4 regions of the Pantoea sp. SGAir0180 genome follow, and region 3 is predicted to be linked to each of the others. Evidence: predicted binding sites of a transcription regulator. Region 3 holds the regulator's gene; each other region holds the start of a gene.

Region 1 (3,547 bases), 750 kb from region 3:
TTCAACGTGAAACAGCGTTTGCTCTGAGCGCAGTATTTCAAGATCAGTTTTCGTCGCAAATGCCGTCGCGCGCCCACTGAACAGCGCCAGATCAATTTTCATCTGATGGCTGTCTTGCTCCAGTCGCTCAAAGCGCTTTTCAAAATTTTCCATTGTTTTGCCTCCCGTCCCGCAATGACGGTCGATTACGTTTGGCTTTCCGCGATCCCGTTTTATACAAAGGTTGCCCATTATCGGTCCCTGACAGGCGGATTACATGCATCCGTTAACGTTATTCACGACCTGCTTCGACGTTATTGAAGCAAAGTCCCGCACAATAAACATTACCTGATTGAATAAGAACGCAAAATAAAACCAGCGTGCCGCCTTATTCAGAAGGTGTTGTCGGAGAGTAAGAGGTGAAAGGCGTGAAGAAAAGGCAGTTCATATTCATTTTGGAAGAGAATGCACAACGATTGAAAAAGCTGAGGCAGCCTGGTGATGCATCGACGCGAAATATAACGCTAAAACCGTTACAGCATATTAAATATGCTGTAACGGTGAAGTTAATTATGCACTCAACCAGCCGAGCTTAATGACAAACAGCAGGGAAAGAATAATCAGCGCCGCATTAATTTCTTTCGTCCGTCCACTCAGCAGTTTCACCACGGTCCAGGTGATAAAGCCGAAAGCGATACCGTTTGCAATGGAATACGTTAATGGCATGGTCAGGGCCGTCACCGTAACAGGAGCCGCAGTAGTAATGTCTTTCCAGTCGATCTCGGCCAGGCCTGAGGTCATCAGCACAGCCACAAAGAGCAGTGCGGGTGCCGTGGCGTAAACCGGCACGCTGGAAGCCAGGGGTGAAAAGAACAGCGCCAGTAAAAACAGCACCGCCACTACCACAGCCGTTAATCCGGTACGGCCACCGGCGCTGACGCCTGCAGCCGATTCGACATAGCTGGTGGTCGTGGACGTTCCCAGCAGAGAACCAAACAGCGCCGCCGCACTGTCCGCCACAAGCGCGCGCCCCATTTTAGGCACGTTGCCCTCTTCGTCAGCCAGTCCGGCACGTTTGGTCACGCCCAGCAGCGTTCCCGTGTTATCAAACACGTCGACAAACAGGAACGCAAAAATCACGCTAATCAGACCCACGTTAAACGCACCCGCGATATCCAGATGCATAAACGTCGGGGCGATGGACGGCGGGGCAGAAAATACGCCGCCAAACGGCGTCAGGCCAATTCCCATGGAGATAAAGGTAATGATCAGAATGCCAATCAAAACCGCGCCCGTCACACGGCGCGCCTCCAGCACGACGATGATGATAAAACCTAACATCGCCAGCAGTGGTCCAGGCTTGGTCAAATCACCAATTCCTACCAGCGTGGCCGGATTGTCGACGACGATTCCCGCCCCTTCCAGCGCAATAATCGCCAGGAACAGACCAATACCGGCGGCAATCCCCGCACGCAACGGCAACGGAATGCTTTTGATAATCCATTCGCGAATTTTAAAGATTGATAACGCAAAGAAGATAACCGCAGACAGGAATACCGCGCCCAGCGCAATCTGCCAGGTGTAGCCCATGTGCAGCACAACGGTATACGTGAAGAACGCATTCAGGCCCATTCCCGGTGCCAGGGCGATAGGATAGTTGGCAATCAGTCCCATCAACACAGAACCAATTGCCGCCGCCAGACAGGTCGCGACGAAGACCGCACCTTTGTCCATGCCGGTCGCCCCTAAAATACTGGGGTTAACGAACAGGATATAAGCCATTGCCAGAAAGGTCGTGATCCCGGCGATGATTTCGGTGCGAACCGTTGTGTTGTGCGCTTTTAATTTAAATAGTTTTTCTAACATCATTATCTCTCGATGATAGAGACGTCACTCAGGTACGTGCTCTCTTGCCAAAGTTATTATCATGCTGTTTGTGGTAATGCCGACGGCTGGCCCGCGCCGTTGCAGGCCTGCTAAAAACCGGGGTTGCTTTCCTTTGTCATGTGAGCAATTGCTAAGTCTCAAGCAATTGCTGTGCCAGTCCGACACGCAATCGATTACCTGGATAAGCGCAAACGAGCCTTAAGAGAATTCTGAACCGAATCAGGGCGCGATTATGGTGCATTGCCCCCTAAATGCGCAAACGTTTTCCTTTCAATGCCGAAAAGGCAAAAAAAGGGTGCTGACGCACGCTTCAACACTTTGTGAGGCGACGCTGGTCACGTTTCAGCCGCATTAACCTGCAGGCAAAAGGGGAATGTGTAAACTCGACATTAACTCTTTAGTAACATTGAGGTCACACAATGAAGCCAGCAGTTCTGGTGGTGGATGATGATTCTGCGGTCTGCGATCTGTTGCAGGACGCGCTCAGTGAACATGCTTTACGGGTTTATCGCTGTCATCAGGGTAAAGAGGCGCTGGCGATGGTCAGTGCTCACCCGGACATCGCGCTGGTAATGTTAGATATGATGTTGCCTGATACCAATGGATTGCTGGTGCTCCAGCAGTTGCAGCGTCAACGGCCTGATATCCTCGTAATCATGCTGACCGGCATGGGATCGGAATCGGAGATGGTCGTGGGTCTGGAGATGGGCGCGGACGACTATATTGCTAAACCGTTCAATCCCCGCGTGGTCGTGGCCCGCGCACGCGCCGCCCTCAGACGCAGCGGACGTGCCGCAACCAGTGATGACGCGCAGTCAGGCTGGCGCTTCAATGGCTGGGTGCTTGATGAAGCGCGCTGCCAGTTACTCAATCCTCAACGCGAAACGGTTCCCCTGACGCAGGGGGAATATACTTTGTTACGCGCCATGGTACGGCATGCACGTAAGGTCCTGACACGCGATCAGTTATTAGAACTGACCCACAGCGAGACGATGGATGTCTTTGACCGCACGATCGATGTGCTGATCATGCGGTTACGCCGTAAAATTGAAGCCAATCCGCATCAGCCCGGCCTGATCCGCACTATCCGCGGGCTGGGCTATGTTTTTTCTGCCGATGTGGTCAAACCTGAAGGGCTGGGACTTTCCACACAAACCGCCTGAGCCATCCATTCACGCATATCGCGCAAGGGGCGAATGCCGTCTGTCGCATTGGCGGCACGCAGATTAAAACAGGCGCAGGTATGGGCCAGTTTCAGCGTCGAGACCATATCCTCGCCTTCATGGCTGGCAAACAGCACGCCCGCACAAAATGCATCACCCGCTCCGACGCTGCCCACAATGTCGTCGGGTGCCAGCTGCCAGGCGGGCTGCCAGACACCTTCGCCGTCCGCTTCACGTCCCCATGCGCCCTCGGGCGCATGGATAACAACACGCTGACGCACGCCCTGCTCCACCAGCCACTGCGCGGCACGGGCAAAAGCGGCGGGCGGCTGAATGCCGCGGCCATCACGTAACAGCACGCCTGACAACGCCTGCGCTTCCAGTTCATTAATCACCAGATAATCCAGCCAGCGTAAGGCGGGCAGCACCTGAGGGCGGTAATCGCCCGCGCGGGAAGCCAGATCCAGGGACGTGAAATAGCCCCGCTGCTGCATGTGTGCCAGCAACCGGGCGCTGCG
Region 2 (3,547 bases), 300 kb from region 3:
GGATTCACAGGAGGCCTGCGCCAGCAGCGGGAATGCCAAAAACGTCACTGTCAGTAATGCATGCTTCATCTTCATAACCTTTTCCTTTTGTCATGCGTCAGTCATTACTATAGCTGAAAATTACGGCAGTACCGGACGACCGGTGCGGCGATCCAGACAGCGCAACGTGTTGGGTTCCCAGTAGGCGTTCAGGTTAGCGCTCTGCTCACACTTGTCGCGGGTATCAAACGCGCGGTCCGCTTTATCAAACTCTTTTTCCACCCGGCGGTTCACTTTATTGCGCAGCATGTGCGTGTCATTCCACTGCTCTTTACTCTGACGGGCCGCTTCATTATTCAGCGCGCTACTGCCATTTTCAATTATCAGGCGATCGGTGTTTGCACTCACGCCAAATGCCGTGACAGAAAGCAGGGCCACCATCAGAACCGGAAGCAATTTTTTCATCGTAATATCCTTCAGTTAACACGGGCTTACCTGTGGGTAAACTTTTGCAGCCTGTGCGCAATAGTATACCATTGCCGCTCAGATGCTCACCAGCAGTGTGCATGTCGTTTACCTGCCTGAGAGATTAACGTGCTGATCAAGACTGCATTACTGTTTTTTATTACCGCCCTGGCAGAGATCACAGGCTGTTTTTTGCCCTGGCTGTGGCTGAAAAAGGGCGCGTCGGCCTGGCTGTTAGTGCCTGCCGTATTGAGTCTCGCGCTGTTTGTCTGGCTGCTGACGCTCCATCCGGCGGCAAGTGGGCGCGTATACGCGGCTTACGGCGGCGTTTATGTTCTCACGGCGCTGGTCTGGTTGCGCATCGTAGACGGGGTGAAGCTGAGTATCTGGGACTGGAGTGGTGCGCTGATTGCGTTCAGCGGCATGTTGATTATCGTGCTGGGCTGGGGCAAAGCGTAAAAAGCCAGCCCGAGGGCTGGCCTCTTAATCAGGGTTTATGCACTTTAAGGCCTGCCAGCGTCTGGCTGACGGGCATCATTTCCAGGGTGTTGATGTTGACGTGTTTAGGCAGGGTTGCCACCCAGTAAACCGCTTCAGTCACATCTTCCGGCGTCAGTGCTGTCGCGCCCTCATAAACCTTATCAGCCTTGTCATCGTCGCCTTTAAAGCGCACGTTAGAGAATTCGGTGCCGCCAACCAGGCCTGGCTCAATATCCGTTACGCGCAGGGCGGTGCCGTGCAAATCGGTGCGCAGGTTCAGGCTGAACTGACGGACAAAGGCCTTGGTGGCCCCATACACGTTACCGCCCGCATAGGGCCAGCTTCCGGCAATCGACCCGATATTAATGATATGACCGACGTTACGCTCAACCATCGCAGGCAAGACGGCGCGCGTCATATACACCAGCCCCTTCGTGTTGGTGTCGATCATATTTTCCCAGTCATTCACATCTGCCCGGTGCGCCGGTTCAATGCCTAATGCCAGACCCGCGTTATTGACCAGCACATCAATGTCGCGCCATTCTGCAGGGAGGTGTGCAATTGCCTCTTCAATGGCGGCCCGGTTGCGCACATCCAGTTGCACCGTATACAGGTTGTCGCCCAACGCGTCTTTCAGCGCTTTCAGACGTTCTGCGCGACGGCCGCTTGCGATCACTTTGTGTCCTGTTTCGATGAACCGGCGGGTAATGCTTTGACCAAACCCTGCCGTTGCCCCCGTAACAAAAATAATCATCGTGTTTCCCTTATTCCGTTTCATGGTGTTCCTTTCACCTTAACACGGCATTTTTGGCGACGTCCGCTAAATTTTACGTGCACGGTCACCCACGGCCTGCGCCGTTATTGTGCAGCCTGCCCCGTTATTGTGCAAACCCCTCAGGCTGGCAAGGCGCATTTTGGCCATCATTATGCAGGCAACCGATTGCGAAGGGATGGCAACCGTTTGCGTCGTGTGTAAAGACGTTTTTTTGTTGCGCAACGAATAATTTTGATTAAGTTACTGATATATAAGTTTTTATTTTATAAACAAGGCTGGCATGACTCTTGCAAAATGTTCAAACAGAGACCAGGGTTAAGGCACAGGGCGACATTTACCCCGCCCGGCAGAGGAAACATTATGCTGACATATACGGACGCGGCGATTCGCGCCAGCTTCTTCGATTTTGCCGCAGTGGCACACGATCCCGAATCGATACTGGCGCAGGCACGCTATCTGGACGATGGCGTGCTGACGCTGCGTGAAGGGCGTGTTGTCGATCTGCGCCCCTGGCAGGAGAGCACAGACAGCCTGAATGCAGGCGGCATGATTGACCTGCGCGGTAAGCTGATCATCCCGGGCTTTGTCGATTGCCATATTCATTATCCGCAAACGGAAATGATCGGTGCCTTTGGCGAGCAACTGCTGGAGTGGCTGAATCAGTACACTTTTCCCGTGGAAGCGCAGTATCACTGCCCGGATCATGCCGCGCAGATGTCGGCATTTTTCCTGCAGCAGTTACTGGCGAACGGCACGACCAGCGCGTTGATTTTCGGCACGGTGCACCCGCAGTCGGTAGATGCGCTGTTCAGCGCAGCCGAGGCGCTCAATATGCGTATTATCGCAGGCAAAGTGATGATGGATCGCAATGCCCCGGACTACCTGACAGAAACGCCAGAAGAGAGCTATGCCCAGACGGAGGCGCTGATTGCGCGCTGGCACGAGCGCGGCCGCCTTAGTTATGCGCTGACGCCGCGTTTCGCTCCGACCTCTTCTCCGGCGCTGCTGGAGAAAGTTCAGGCGCTTCGCCAGCGTCACCCGGATGTCTGGGTTCATACGCACCTTAGCGAAAACCCCCACGAAGTGGCCTGGGTGAAGCAGCTTTTTCCTGACCATAACGGTTATCTGGATGTGTATCATCAGTATCAGCTGACCGGGCGCCGCAGCGTATTCGCGCACTGTCTGCATCTGGAAACACAGGAGTGGCAGTGCCTGCATGATACGAACTCCGCCATAGCATTTTGCCCCACCTCAAATCTGTTTCTGGGCAGCGGCCTGTTCAATATCCAGCGGAGCTGGCAGCAGGGCGTTAAGGTGGGCATCGGCACCGACGTAGGCGCCGGCACCACCTTCAATATGCTGCAAACGCTGGGAGAAGCCTACAAAGTGGGGCAACTGCAGCAGTACAAACTGAGCGCCGCAGAAGCGTTTTATCACGCCACACTGGGCGGCGCCCATGCGCTGGATCTCGACAAACACATCGGTAACTTCGCCCCGGGCAAGGAAGCGGACTTTGTGGTGCTGGATCCCGCCGTGTCCGCCTTGCAGAGGTTACGCATGGCAAACAGTAAAGATATCTGGGAAAAACTGTTTGTGCTGATGACGCTCGGCGATGACAGAAATATCGTACAAACCTGGGTTAACGGTCGCCCGGTCTGGCAATCCGCTGCAAAGGAGAACGCCGCATGATTCAGTTCCTGCTTAATGACCGTCCGGTGACAGAAGAGCAGCTCGATCCCAATCTGACGGTCCTGTCGTATTTGCGCACGCATCAGCGTCGCTGCGGCACCAAAGAGGGCTGTGCCTCCGGCGACTGCGGCGCGTGTAGCGTCACGCTGGGCAGTGTCG
Region 3 (3,547 bases):
ATTTATGCCTGATTTTTATCCAGGCCAGCAATTAATAAAAAAGGACTTACTCTTTTAAAAAAAACTGGACTAGAATGACTTCGGCGCTGATCGGTGATCAGATTTTTCTTAACTTTGTCAGAGACCTGTTTGATCTGACAGCTTAACCAGTAAACGGACTATGCGTTCAATCATTACGCTTCTTATTCTGGCTTTTGCGCAACTCTTCTTTAACATCGCTGCTGCCTCCCCGCATGCGACGGTTAAGGCCAGCTTGCATAAGGTAGAGAAAAAAAGTGCGCGCGACGATGATCGGCGCAAACGACGCGCGGTTAAAGCCTCATCTAAAAAAAGTCGCGCCTCCGCTGTTCAGAAAGTCAGTAAGACCACGAAAACCAGCAAAACGACCTCTCACACCATCACGCACAAAACACTCGCTAAAACGACTGCCTCGCACAAGACGCTGAGCAAAAAAGTCGCCGCCAATGCCGCCAGCAAAAAACGGTATGGTCATCAACGTGCTGCGAAGGCGTTAACGGCAGACAATACCGAAACCGGCACCATTAAAATGAGTAAAGCGCATCGCCAGCGTTACCAGAAAGCGCGTGAAACGGCGATGGCAAAACTGATGGGGCAACTTGGCAAGCGTTATCAGTGGGGAGGCAAATCGCCCCATACGGGTTTTGATTGCAGTGGCCTCGTATGGTACGCCTACAAAGACGTCGTGAAGTTTAAGATCCCCCGTACCGCTAACGAAATGTACCATCTGCGGGATGCAGCACCGGTCAACCGCGAATCCCTTGAAAAAGGCGATCTGGTTTTCTTCCGCATCAACGGGCGTGGAACCGCAGATCATGTCGGGGTTTACCTGGGCAACGGTAAATTCATTCAGTCACCGCGTACCGGTAAAGATATTCAAATCAGTGCGTTGAGCGAAGATTACTGGCAGCGCCATTATATTGGTGCGCGTCGCGTTATGACGCCAAAGACCGTTCGCTAAACGTCCTTCATACAAAAAAGCCGGGAAAGGCAGCTTCCCGGCTTTTTTATTGCCCATATCGCCCCGATTGTGCAGCGGGGTGTTCCGGGCGAAAATGCCGCACTTGCCGGTGATACGGTCTGACAGACAGGACGTATCACCGGCAAGGCTGGACGCGCAGTCAGCCAGTATAGCGTCGCTGCAAACGAATGCGGCTAGTGCAGAATAGCGGTGAAGCTAAACGCGATGATCATTAACAGTGCGGCTGCCGTCGTCATTAATGACAGTTTTAAATCGGTACTCATCCCCTCTCCTTTAACCCTGACGTTTGTAAGGTTATAGCATTTTCACATACGCGTGGGTAAAAATCTCGTTTTATCCGCACAGCCTTGTTAGAATCCCCCCTTTGTTGCGCAACAGCGCGCAATATCGGTTGCGTCCGCGCCCTTTTCAGACGTTATTTCCTGCCCTGATGACTCAATACCGGACAGAAAAGCGATGTTTTTCGCAGAAATAACCGTCCGCTGACGCAAACGTTTAACAATATGCTTATCAATAATTTAGATAGGCCCGGGAGTTCGATTTACATGGCAACAATTAAAGATGTGGCGAAGCGTGCGGGCGTGTCCACCACGACCGTCTCACACGTCATCAATAAAACGCGCTTTGTCGCAGAAAATACCTGCGAAGCGGTGTGGGAAGCGATTCGGGAACTGCATTATTCTCCCAGCGCAGTCGCGCGTAGCCTGAAGGTGAATCACACCAAAACGCTGGGCCTGCTCGCCACGTCCAGTGAAGCGCCCTACTTTGCTGAAATTATCGAAGCCATTGAGAATCACTGCTTCGATAAAGGCTATACCCTGATTCTGGGCAACGCACATAATGACCTGCAAAAACAGCGCGCCTATCTGTCGATGATGGCGCAAAAGCGCGTTGACGGGCTTCTGGTGATGTGTTCAGAGTATCCGGATGATCTGCTGCAAATGCTGGAAGCGAACCGCAATATTCCGATGGTGGTGATGGACTGGGGCGAATCCCGTGCCGACTTTACCGATACCGTACTGGACAATGCTTTTCAGGGCGGTTATCTGGCGGGACGTTATTTGATTGAGCGTGGTCATCGCGATATTGGTGCCATTCCCGGCCAGATGGAGCGTAACACGGGAGGCGGTCGCCATGCCGGTTTCCTTAAGGCGCTGGAAGAAGCGGGTATTCAGCCACGTGCCGAATGGATTGTGCAGGGTGACTTTGAACCCGAATCTGGCTATCAGGCCATGCAGCAGATTCTGTCACAGAAGCAGCGCCCAAGCGCCGTATTCTGTGGGGGCGACATCATGGCGATGGGCGCAATCTGCGCGGCCGACGAAATGGGCCTGCGCGTGCCGCAGGATATCTCCGTCATTGGTTACGACAATGTGCGCAATGCGCGCTATTTCACTCCGGCACTGACCACGGTGCATCAACCTAAAGCCCAGTTGGGTGAGAAAGCGCTGGAGATGTTGTTAGATCGCATTACCAGTAAGCGGGAAGAGTCGCAGACGATTGAAGTCCACCCGACGCTTATTGAGCGACGCTCGGTGGGCTATGGTCCTTATCGCGATTACCGCCGTTAATCCTCGCTCAACCACTCCTGATTTAGCGTTTGCGCATCGCCCAGGTACTGGAGTAACCACCCCAGCGCCGGTGATGCGCGATCTTCCGCCCAGCTGACGCAGCAGGGACTTTCCGGAAACGCCTGTGGTAAGTTCAGCTCTGCCATCTCGCCGCTGTCCAGTAAGGGCCGCGCTAAATGGCCGGGTATCATCGCGACACACAAGCCGGCGCGCACGCAGTCCAGACCGGTTTGCCAGTCCGGGACCACCAGCCGGCGTTGGTTATCCAGCGCCCAGGTCATACGACGCGGTAACGCGCGTGACGTATCTTCCAGCACCAGAGAAGGCCAGTAGCGCAACGCCTCATCATCCAGCGTAGCAACCTGCGTCAGAGGATGCTGATGCGCCACCACGCAACGCCAGTTCAGGGTGCCCATATCGCGAAAGGCGAAACGCCCCCCCACCGGAATCGCCTGTGTCGCACCTATCGCCACATCCACTCGCCCGTCTGCCAGCGCATCCCAGACGCCGTTAAAGACCTCATAGCTGATGTGCAACTCCATGTCGGGAAAATGACGGTAAAAATCCCTGACAAACTGCCGGGTCCGCTGCGGTTTGACGATGCAGTCGACGGCAATACCAATCTGACCGCGCCAGCCGTTGGCGAGCTGTTGACACTGACGTCGTGTGGCATCCATTTTTTTGATAACGCTGCGCCCTTCCCGCACGAAATGCTCGCCCGCCGGCGTGAGAATCACCTCCCGGTGCTGGCGTTCAAACAGCGGCACAGCCAGCCAGGTTTCCAGCTGGCGAACGGTATAGCTGATGGCAGAAGGCACACGGTGCAGTTCCTGGGCGGCCGCGCTAAAGCTGCCACCGCGTGCGACCGCATCCACCACTTCCAGCGCATATTCAGACCACATAATTTGCCTTCAAAATTTTTAACAGCAACAGGCAAATTTTACCGTTTCACAGCGTGAAGTACAGCTTTTACACT
Region 4 (3,547 bases), 770 kb from region 3:
CATGGCCATGACGCCGACGTAGTTCAGCTCGTGCAGGATGGCGCTTAACATCGCCTCAGCCTGCTGTTGCTGCGCGGCATCTGCCTGCGGGAACGCAACGCTGGTACGCAGAATGCCTTCTTCATGCAGATTATGTGTCAGCGGATAAAATACGGTGCTGCCATCATGGCCGCGCGCGCCGACCAGCGACACTTCCCCCGAGAAGTTAATGCCTTGTTCGACAATGCATTCACCGTAACAGTCGTCGGGTAACGTATCGGTTTCACCGGCACGTAACCGCCATTGACCACGACCGTCATAACCGCCCGTGCGGCGCTTAACAATAGCCAGTTCGCCCAACGTTTTGAAAACGTGCGGCCATTCACCTTTATCCGCCAGCAGTTGCCAGGGGGCAGTCGCCAGACTGAGCTGATCCAGCAGCTGTTTTTGCGTCAGACGGTCGGCCAGCCGCGGGAAAATATCGCGATTCACAAAGGCCGGGTGGCTCGCGAGTTCGCGCGTCAGTGCCGTCTCGGGCCAGCGTTCGATCTCAGCCGTAATCACGCTCCCGGCGATAGGCAGGGTAGCGGGGTCGGCATCCAGGCCAACCGGATGCACGGCAATGCCCATAGGCTCGCCCGCCTGACGTAACATACGGCCAAGCTGTCCGTTACCCAGTACGCAAACCGGCTTCATGCTTCCTCCCGCGGGTCCGGATTGTCCAGTACCTCATCGGTCTGTGACTGACGCCAGGCGGCCAGACGTGACGCCAGCGCGCTGTCATGAATCGCCAGAATCTGCGCCGCCAGCAGGGCTGCGTTAGCGGCGCCCGCTTTGCCAATGGCCAGCGTGCCGACCGGAATGCCGCGTGGCATTTGCACAATCGAGTAGAGGCTGTCGACGCCGCTCAGCGCGGCGCTCTGTACCGGCACACCGAGTACCGGCAGCAGGGTCTTGGCAGCCAGCATCCCTGGCAAATGCGCCGCGCCACCGGCACCGGCAATAATCACCTGAAAACCGTTGTCCGCTGCGGTTTCCGCAAAGCTAAACAGTTTATCCGGGGTACGGTGCGCTGACACCACTTCCACATGGAAGGGTACGTCCAGGCTGGTAAGGATTTCCGCAGCGAACTGCATGGTGGACCAGTCACTTTTGGAACCCATAACAACTGCGATGCGGGCCGGGGCGGCATTCGACGACATGCGGTCAACTCCTGTGAATAAAAACACACCTGACCAGGCGGACAGGTTTTGAAGGGCACAGAGAATACCATGAGAAAGGCGCAAGGAAAACGGTTGCGTCGGGCGGGTTAGCGTCAGACGATAAGCTTATCGCATCAGGAATGCATACGGCCTGAGTGAGACAACTCGGCTCACCGCAGGGCGGGGAAGGCAGGCGGCAGGGCGTGAACGCGTTTCACTATGCTGGCCTGCCGCCCGTTCGCACAGTCCCCGGGTACCTTGCGCCGCTCGACGGGCCTCAGCGCAGGTGTGCAACGCGATGTCACCGGACGACTAAAAATCGAAGTCGATGAGCTGGATGCCGTTTGCATCCAGTTGGATCATTGATCCCCGGCTGTGCCAGGCACCCAATACCGCGCGCTGTGCGGGGGCTCCGTTCAGCGACACATCATGGATAGCGGGGCGGTGCGTATGACCATGAATCAGTAAAGGCACCTGCTGACGTACCATCGCATCGACCACGGCCTGTTGATTGACATCCATAATCTCCAGCGACTTATGCTGGTTGGCCTGTTTACTGTTGGCGCGCATCCGTGCCGCAATCCGTTTACGAATAAACAGCGGCAGCGTCAGGAACAGACGTTGAATCCAGAGATTATGCACTTTCGCCCGGAACTGCAGATAACCCGCATCGTCGGTGCACAACGTATCGCCATGCATAATCAGAAGTCGGTGACCATAAAGCGTCAGAACCTGCTCCTCGGGCAATAAGGTCATGCCGCTGGCGCGGGCAAAGCGTTTGCCGATCAGAAAATCGCGGTTGCCGTGAATAAAAAAGACCGGCACGGGCAGGGCATGAAGGGCGCTGGCAACCTGTTGATGCAGCGGATTAGGATCGTCATCACCGATCCAGGCTTCGAACAGATCGCCCAGAATATAAAGCGCGTCGCAGTGGGGCGCTTCGCGCTGCAAAAAATGCAGAAAACCGGCGGTAATCGCCGGTTCTTCCTGACACAGATGGAGATCTGCGATAAACAGCGTGCGCGACATTACTCGCTAACGGTCACTTTCTGAATGATGACGTCATCTTTCGGTACGTCCTGATGCATACCGCTGCGACCAGTTGAAACCGCTTTGATTTTCTCTACCACGTCCATCCCTTCAACCACTTCAGCAAATACACAGTAACCCCAGCCCTGCAGGCTTTCGTCACGGAAGTTCAGGAAGTCGTTGTCCGCCACGTTGATGAAGAACTGTGCGGTCGCAGAGTGCGGCGCAGAGGTACGGGCCATGGCCAGCGTGCCTTTGGTGTTTTTCAGACCGTTGTTGGCTTCGTTACGGATCTCTTCTTTGGTGGCTTTCTGCTTCATGCCAGGCTCAAAACCGCCGCCCTGAATCATAAAGCCGTTAATCACACGGTGGAAAATGGTGTTGTCGTAGAAACCTTCACGGCAGTAATCCAGGAAGTTCTTTACGGTTGCGGGCGCTTTGTCATCGAAGGTCTTGATCACGATATCGCCATGGTTAGTCTGGAAAGTTACCATTTTTTTCGTCCTGTAAAGGTTGTCGTCAGTAGCATAGGGTGTGCTTTTAAGCGCACACGCCTTTTTCTCGAACGTTCTTATATCATAATTTCCGATAATACGTCAGCCAGGCAGCGCAGTTGGCTTGCTTTGCGTCGCGTGACAGATAAAAATACGGCACAATGACAGGATACTCAAAACGGTGCGTTACGCACGCCTCACTACGGAAACCCCCAATGCTGAAGATTTACAACACCCTGAGTCGACAAAAAGAGGAATTCACCCCTATTCATGCTGGCAAAATCGGCATGTATGTCTGCGGCATCACGGTGTATGACCTCTGTCACATTGGGCACGGGCGCACGTTTGTGGCCTTCGACGTGGTTTCGCGCTATCTGCGCTACGTCGGTTATGACGTCAATTATGTGCGCAACATTACCGACATTGATGACAAAATCATCAAACGAGCCAATGAGAACGGCGAGAGCATCGAAACGCTGACCAACCGTATGATCGGCGAAATGCACAGCGACTTCGATGCGCTGGGGATTTTACCGCCGGATGTGGAGCCGCGTGCCACGCGCCATATTCCTGACATCATTGCGCTGGTGGAAACGCTGATTGCCCGCGGTCACGCCTATGTCGCGGATAACGGCGATGTCATGTTTGATGTCCTGAGCGATGTTGATTATGGCGCACTGTCGCGTCAGGATCTGGAGCAGCTACAGGCAGGTGCGCGTGTAGAGGTTGCCGACGTGAAACGTAACCCGATGGATTTCGTGCTGTGGAAAATGTCCAAAGCGGACGAACCTTCATGGCCATCGCCGTGGGGCAACGGTCGTCCGGGCTGGCACATTGAATGTT

The links. Region 3 encodes PurR, which represses purine synthesis genes. Its sites were predicted from a motif close to CANGCAAACGTTTGCNTG; they were not measured.
Region 1: a site for PurR is predicted at 2,119-2,136, ahead of C1N58_RS05465 (NCS2 family permease). Genes of this name have one in related genera too.
Region 2: a site for PurR is predicted at 1,875-1,892, ahead of guaD (guanine deaminase). Genes of this name have one in related genera too.
Region 4: a site for PurR is predicted at 1,264-1,281, ahead of purE (5-(carboxyamino)imidazole ribonucleotide mutase). Genes of this name have one in related genera too.

Annotation. Positions count from the first base shown of each region.
Region 1 covers NZ_CP028071.1:1,160,446-1,163,992, reverse strand. Annotated here, with positions in the region: gene C1N58_RS05470 (hypothetical protein) at 1-153, opposite strand, end outside; gene C1N58_RS05465 (NCS2 family permease) at 550-1,848, opposite strand; gene C1N58_RS05460 (response regulator) at 2,286-3,029, shown strand; gene C1N58_RS05455 (carbohydrate kinase family protein) at 2,966-3,547, opposite strand, start outside.
Region 2 covers NZ_CP028071.1:1,609,209-1,612,755, forward strand. Annotated here, with positions in the region: gene C1N58_RS07535 (DUF1161 domain-containing protein) at 1-75, opposite strand, end outside; gene C1N58_RS07540 (DUF1283 family protein) at 121-444, opposite strand; gene C1N58_RS07545 (YnfA family protein) at 577-903, shown strand; gene ydfG (bifunctional NADP-dependent 3-hydroxy acid dehydrogenase/3-hydroxypropionate dehydrogenase YdfG) at 932-1,678, opposite strand; gene guaD (guanine deaminase) at 2,060-3,388, shown strand; gene xdhA (xanthine dehydrogenase small subunit) at 3,385-3,547, shown strand, end outside.
Region 3 covers NZ_CP028071.1:1,908,372-1,911,918, forward strand. Annotated here, with positions in the region: gene C1N58_RS08910 (C40 family peptidase) at 161-979, shown strand; gene C1N58_RS08915 (cytochrome bd-I oxidase subunit CydH) at 1,174-1,263, opposite strand; gene purR (HTH-type transcriptional repressor PurR) at 1,546-2,571, shown strand; gene punR (DNA-binding transcriptional activator PunR) at 2,568-3,473, opposite strand.
Region 4 covers NZ_CP028071.1:2,681,608-2,685,154, reverse strand. Annotated here, with positions in the region: gene purK (5-(carboxyamino)imidazole ribonucleotide synthase) at 1-675, opposite strand, end outside; gene purE (5-(carboxyamino)imidazole ribonucleotide mutase) at 672-1,181, opposite strand; gene lpxH (UDP-2,3-diacylglucosamine diphosphatase) at 1,494-2,210, opposite strand; gene ppiB (peptidylprolyl isomerase B) at 2,210-2,704, opposite strand; gene cysS (cysteine--tRNA ligase) at 2,920-3,547, shown strand, end outside.